One region of the Hyphobacterium lacteum genome, then DNA from elsewhere that is predicted to be linked to it. Evidence: predicted binding sites of a transcription regulator. Region 1 holds the regulator's gene; each other region holds the start of a gene.
What was found. The regulator LexA, encoded in region 1, represses DNA repair genes until DNA is damaged. The targets are predictions, from matches to a motif close to ATGTTCCNCTTGTGTTCC.
Positions count from the first base shown of each region.

Region 2: the regulator LexA is predicted to act here: its motif matches at 829-846, upstream of gcvT (glycine cleavage system aminomethyltransferase GcvT).
Region 3: the regulator LexA is predicted to act here: its motif matches at 1,297-1,314, upstream of V0U79_RS02065 (ROK family protein).

Region 1 covers NZ_JAZDRP010000001.1:190,802-193,068, reverse strand. Annotated here, with positions in the region: gene V0U79_RS00915 (divergent polysaccharide deacetylase family protein) at 1-268, opposite strand, end outside; gene V0U79_RS00910 (anthranilate synthase component II) at 380-988, shown strand; gene lexA (transcriptional repressor LexA) at 1,054-1,722, shown strand; gene V0U79_RS00900 (ComEC/Rec2 family competence protein) at 1,703-2,267, opposite strand, start outside.
Region 2 covers NZ_JAZDRP010000002.1:69,469-71,735, forward strand. Annotated here, with positions in the region: gene gcvT (glycine cleavage system aminomethyltransferase GcvT) at 1-760, opposite strand, end outside; glycine riboswitch at 807-902, opposite strand; glycine riboswitch at 906-996, opposite strand; gene argS (arginine--tRNA ligase) at 1,045-2,267, opposite strand, start outside.
Region 3 covers NZ_JAZDRP010000001.1:431,415-433,681, reverse strand. Annotated here, with positions in the region: gene V0U79_RS02070 (DNA polymerase IV) at 1-364, opposite strand, end outside; gene V0U79_RS02065 (ROK family protein) at 361-1,263, opposite strand; gene V0U79_RS02060 (response regulator) at 1,447-1,824, shown strand; gene V0U79_RS02055 (PleD family two-component system response regulator) at 1,821-2,267, shown strand, end outside.

The sequences.
Region 1 (2,267 bases):
GATCGATACCGGCGTCATCGATCACAAGAACGACCACCGGCCGGGTGTCGGAAACAGGCTGCGGCGCCCGGGTTTCGGCGATCACGTACGGAACCGGATCGGGCAAAGGACGAAAGTTGTCAGTGTGGACAGATAATTCTTCGGTGGCTGCCGGCTCAAATCCAGTGGCGCGGCCCAGTTCAAAAGCGCCCGCTCCCGCCACGAAAATGGCAGCGGTCAACAGACCGGCGATTAGTGGACTTACCGAATTGGACCAAGCGGATCTCATGATGCCGAGGCCACACCGCTTCGGTTAACACCTCGTTTACCCGGCGCATGAGCACAGCAGCATTGCACGCCGAACCACCGCTTCTAGATTAGCGTCGGCAAAGGACATTTCATGCTGCTGATCATCGATAATTACGACAGCTTCACTTTCAACCTCGTTCACTATTTCGAGGAATTGGGAGCCAACACGCATGTCGTTCGCAATGATGCACTGAGCGTCGACCAGGCGCTTGCATTGCAGCCAAAGGCGATTTGCCTGTCACCCGGCCCCGGGCGGCCGGAAGATGCCGGCATTTGCCTCGATCTCATCCGGTCAGCGCCGGATGATCAGCCCATTCTCGGCGTCTGTCTCGGCCATCAATGCATGGGCGAGGTCTTTGGCGGCCAGACCGTACCCGCGCGGGCCATCATCCATGGCAAGGCCAGTAAGGTCAGCCATGATGATAGCGGCATATTTACCGGTCTGCCCGGCTCGTTTGCGGTCGCGCGCTATCATTCCCTCGCGATCGGCTCGCTTCCGGCTGATGCTCCTCTCATCGTCAACGCCCAGACCGCCGATGGAGAAATCATGGGAATCCGCCACAGGAATCGCCCGCTCCATGGCGTCCAGTTCCATCCGGAGAGCATCGCTTCGCAACATGGCCATTCGATACTGGCCAATTTTCTGAACATTGCAGGCCTGCCCGTGACGGCCGCGCTGGATGATTTCGCCTTAACTTGACGTTTACCCGGAACACTCATAGAACATTTTCAGAAGTTTCTGATTTGTTCTCTTTGAGGTGAGCCATGCTGACGCGCAAACAACACCAGCTTTTGCTCTTCATCCACAAGCGTTTGAGTGAAGATGGCGTATCGCCATCCTTCGAGGAAATGAAGGATGCACTGGATCTTGCCTCCAAGTCGGGAGTCCACCGCCTGATTACCGCCCTCGAGGAACGCGGCTTCATACGCCGGCTCGCCCACAGGGCGCGCGCACTGGAAGTGCTCAAAATGCCCGAGGACGCCTCTCCTGCCGCTTCGGCCAGCAATGTGGTGGAAGCCAACTTCGCGAATAGCGCGGCAAATGATGCCATGGATGTCCCCCTTCTCGGCAAGATTGCCGCAGGTGTTCCCATTGAAGCGATCCAGCACGAGCGAGACCGGATCATCCTGCCGCCTGATCTGGCGGGCGGACGCGGTGACCATTACGCGCTTGAGGTTGAAGGTGATTCAATGATCGATGCCGGCATCCTCGATGGTGATATCGTCATTATCGAGCGCAGTGATACCGCCATGAATGGCGAGATTGTCGTCGCTCTCGTTGATGAGGAAGAGGCAACGCTCAAGCGCTTGCGCAAGAAAGGCGGATCGATCGCGCTGGAAGCCGCAAACCCGGCATACGAGACCCGGATATTCGGGCCTGATCGCGTACGGGTGCAGGGACGCCTGGTCGGACTTATCCGCCGCTATCACTAGCAGGGCGGGCCCAGATCCGGCCACGGCGGCCGTCCTCTACACTGGTTCGCCTGAGTGAACGGCCCGGCTGACTCCAGATAGCGATTGCTCCCTCGCGGCTGCGGTCCCGCTGATCAATCAATTCGGCACGGCAGCTTGCACGCTGGATAGGTGACGCTGGTGCGAGCAGAACGACGAGATCCTCTCGCTGACAGGCCTCGGTGAGCCCCTCTTCTGCGCGCACGACCCCGATATCCAGTTCCGCACCATCAAGGTGGCATCCGACCGGATCGCAGCGCCAACCTGATGACCGGGGCGTGACAGGATCACCGGCCTGTTCAAGGAACACACGAAGCGGAAAGCGGGATCGGCGCCGGTCAGATGTTGCCCAGACAGAACCGGAATCGGTGTCTTCCTGCGCCAGAACCACACCGTCCTCGCTGACGAAGATATCCGGGGGCCGGCTATAGGCCCAACCGGCATAGGCAAGCAGGATCAGGATCGGCCCTGCCCAACGGAACACGCCGCGAGCCGCCACCAAGATGACAAAGCCCAGAGAGTAGAGC
Region 2 (2,267 bases), on a different contig from region 1:
TGGCCACTGCCCACATAAGCGTTGCCTCGGCCGGCGTCTTTGTCTCGTCCATGTCGTGGCCATAGAGGCAGAGCCCGGCTTCCAGGCGCAGCGAATCACGCGCGCCGAGGCCGATCGGCTTCACCCGTCCGTCACTCAAAAGCTTGCGGACAATGGCCTCGGCCTGGCCCGCCGGAATGGAAATTTCATACCCGTCCTCGCCGGTATAGCCGGAGCGCGAGACATAGATCTCGACACCATCCAGCTCGAACACGCCGCACTGCATGAATACCAGATCGCCCGCGCCCGGGACCATGGCGCTGAACACGTCAGCCGCCTGCGGGCCCTGCAGGGCCACCAGCGCCCGGTCCTCGATCACGTTCAACGGCCCACCGGTCTTTGCTTCGATATGGGCAAAGTCATTGGCCTTCATTGCCGCGTTGACCACCAGGAACAAGCCATCATCGCCGAACGGGCGCGAGACCATCAGATCGTCCATGATGCCGCCCTGATCATTCAGCAACAGCGTGTATCTCTGCTCGCCCGGCGCCAGTGCCGACAGATCCGCCGTGATCAGCTTTTCCAGCGCGGCTTCATCACCGGTGTAATGCGCCTGGCCCATGTGCGAGACATCAAACAGGCCGGCCGCATCCCGCGTGTGATTATGCTCGGCCATGATGCCTTCATACTGCAGCGGCATGTCATATCCGGCAAAAGGCACGATTTTCGCGCCCAGCTCGACATGAAGGTCATATAGCGGTGTCCGCAGCGTATCGGTCATGTTGGCGTGCCCCGTTGCCGGCTTGTCCGGCGTACCGGACGGCCCCCGCTGTCGGATGGACCTGAGAGATTCCGCAAGAGGAAGATGACCCTCCCTTGCTTGCTCCTTCGGTGGAGCAGCCTGCGCTGCCCGCTTTCCAGCGTTTCGTCATCCCGCGGTCCTTCTGCCTGAGCGTTTCCGGGGCGGTTGCGCCTTCGGCGCCGGCCTTATTCGCCGGTCTCTCCCGCGGGGACGGGATTTGTCGAGGTTTAGAGTGCGCGCAATAAGAGTCAATCGCGATTGCGCTACATCTTCTCCGGAGCATCCAGCCCGATCAGCGACAGGCCCAGCTCAAGCTGGCGCAGCGTGGCTTGCGCCAGTGCCAGACGCGAAGCACGGATGGCAGCGTCCTTTTCCGGCAGGATCGGACAGGCCGCATAGAATGACGAAAAGGCCTGGGCGAGCGAATAGACATGCTCGCAGACATGGTTGGGCGCACGCTGTTCATAGGCGCGTTTCAGCGCCGCATCGAACCCGTCCAGCTTGCGCACCAGCGCCGCCTCGGCGGCTTCGCCGACAATGATTTCGCCCGGCTTCAAGCCTTCCGCGTCAGCTTTGCGCATGATCGATTTCACCCGCACTGCCTGATACAGGAGATAGGGGCCGGTCTTGCCCTCGAAGGACACAAACCGGTCGAGCTCGAAAATGTAGTTCGTCGTCCGGAAATTCTGCAGATCGGCAAACTTGATCGCCGCATTGGCCACCATGCGCGCCACGGCGTCGAATTCGCCCGCCGGCAATTCCTCGCCCAGCCCGGCCTCGTGCAGGCGGGACTTGGCGCGCTCGAAGGCCTCGCCGATCAGATCGGCCAAACGAAATGTACCACCAGCCCGGGTCCGCAGACGCTTCCCGTCCGGCCCGTTGACCGTGCCGAACTTGATATGCTCCAGCGTGTCTTCTTCCGCGAGGCCGGCCTTGTAGGCGGCGCGGAAGACCTGTTCAAAATGGTCCGACTGGCCGAGATCAACCACATACAGGATAAGATCCGGGTCCTGGTTCTGCCGGCGATTGAGAATGGTCGCCAAATCGGTCGTGCCGTAGAGCGCGGAACCCTGCGACGAAACGAGGATCAGCGGCGCCAGCTCCTTCTTGTCATCCTCGCGGGCGACGCGGACGACCCATGCCCCCTCGGACGGTTCGGCAACCTTGCGCGCCTTGAAATCCTCGACCAGTCCCGGGATCAGATCATTGACGTCGCTTTCGCCCTTCCACAGGTCGAAATGCACGCCCAGCGCGTTGAAATCCTGTTTCAGCGCCTCGATCGAAACCGCAATGAAATGCGCCAACAGGGCGCGGTAGCCGCGGCGTCCGGCCTGCAGCTCCGCCGTCGCTTTACGGGCTTTCGCGGCGCGCTCCTCGTCTTCCTTCGCCGCAGCGGCCGCTTGCGGGTAGAGCCGCGAGAGATCCTCGATCGTTACCGGCGGCTCGGTCGGGTATTCACCCTGAAAATCCGCATCAAAATAGGGAA
Region 3 (2,267 bases), 240 kb from region 1:
CGCGGATACGTCCGCCTTCCTCGGCATAGACACTCATGCGCGGCGAAATCACCACGGCATCCGGACAGGCCTTCAATGCCTTGAACATGGGCATGGCGGATTTAACGCCGTAGAGGCGGGCCACGTAGCAGGCGGTAGACACGACGCCGCGCTTGCCACCGCCAATAATAACCGGCTTGTCCTCAAGAGACGGGTCGTCCCGCTTTTCGATCGCTGCATAGAAGGCATCGCAATCGATATGGGCGATGGACAATTGATTGATCTCGGGATGCCTGATGAGGCGGTGGTGGCCGCAATTCCGGCATGTGCCGGCGTCCCCGGCAGGGCCGAGGCAGGCGCGGCAATATCCAGCCATATCGCTCATTCCAGTGGCCAGAGCCATGCGGCCCCGCGCACGCCGGAGCTGTCGCCATGCTTGTGCTTGCGGACCTTTGTCGTGACCTGATCGGAGAAAACATAGGCTGGAAGGCGTTCGAGAACGGCGTCTGCCAATCCGTTGATGTTCGACAGTCCGCCACCCAGCACGATCACTTCGGGGTCGACAATATTGATGACGGTCGACAGGCCGCGCGCCAGGCGATCGTAAAAGCGCTCCATGGTCAGGGTCGCGCCGGAGTGGCCCTCAATGGCCGCAGCCACGATCTGACTGGGTGAAAGGAATGCCTTCGACCGGTTCAAATGGTCATCTGTTAGGCCCGGCCCGGACAGCCAGGTTTCCATGCAACCGCGAAGTCCGCACTTGCAGTCGCGGCCGGGAACTTCATCCTGATTGGGCCAGGGAAGGCCATTATGCCCCCATTCACCCCCCAGCAGGCCATGTCCCTGGTGCAGTTTGCCATCGATGACCAGCCCGCCGCCAACGCCGGTTCCCAGGATCACGCCAAAGACGCTCGAGGCGCCGGCACCGGCGCCGTCAACGGCTTCCGAAAGGGCAAAACAATTGGCGTCGTTGGCGCAACGGACCGGCTGTCCGATGGCGGCCTCGATATCCTTGTCCAGCGGGTGTCCGTTGAGTTCCGTCGAGTTGGCATTGCGCATTTTGCCGGTCGCCGGATTGATGGATCCGGGGTGGCCAATGCCGATTGAAACCGAATCACTCTGGCAGAATTCGCGGGCCTCACTCACCAGGCTGGCGATAACCACGATTTTTTCTGCATAGGGCCGCGGGGTCGGGGCGCGCTTGGAAAAGCGTGTGTGGCCAGCCGAATCGATTACCGCGACTTCGGTTTTGGTACCACCAAGATCAATACCGATTCGATCCATGCTTCCGATTCCAGCCCGGTTGTGATTATCCTGAAGTTCTTATCTTGTTCCGGAAAGGGAGAAAAGTTCGACGCCGACTCATCCTTGATTAAGGATCATCTGGCTTAATGTCAGCGGGGTGAAACAAGGGCAGGCTCAAGCTTGCCAGAACAACGGGAACGCGGCGGCGTTATGCTTCAGGTCATGCCCAAAAAGGTTCTCATCGTCGAGGACAATGAGCTCAATATGAAGCTCTTCTCCGATTTGCTCGAAGCCCATGGCTACGAGACTGTCGGCACGAATAATGGTCTGAACGCGCTCGACCTTGCCCGCGAGCATTCCCCCGATCTCATTCTCATGGACATACAGCTGCCGGAAGTCTCCGGGCTGGAAGTGACCAAGTGGCTGAAGGATGATGAAGAACTGTCGCCGATCCCGGTTGTGGCAGTGACGGCGTTTGCGATGAAGGGGGACGAGGAACGGATCCGCGAGGGCGGATGCGAAGCCTACATGTCCAAGCCGATTACCGTGTCGGTGTTTATCGAGACCATCCGCAGCTTCCTTGGCGAGGAGGCGGCATGAGTGCTCGGGTCCTCGTCGTCGACGACCAGGAAGCCAATGTCCGACTTCTCGAAGCCAAGCTGAAAGCCGAGTATTTCGAGGTCGTGACCGCCTATGACGGTCCGTCAGCCATTGAAAAAGCGCGCGAAGAACAGCCGGATGTAATTCTGCTGGATGTGATGATGCCCGGAATGGATGGCTTTGAAGTTTGCCGGCGGCTGAAATCCGACAAGCGCACACGGCATATTCCCGTCATCCATGTGACCGCGCTCGATCAGCCCGAGGACCGCGTCAGGGGGCTGGACAGCGGTGCCGATGATTTTCTGACCAAGCCGGTCGACAATCTGCCACTCTTTGCCCGTCTGCGTTCGCTGCTCCGCCTGAAAGAATTGCTCGATGAGCTGCGATTGCGGGAGGAGCGCGCCGAGGAGCGGGGCGTCTCACTGAGCGAAAATCTAAATGAC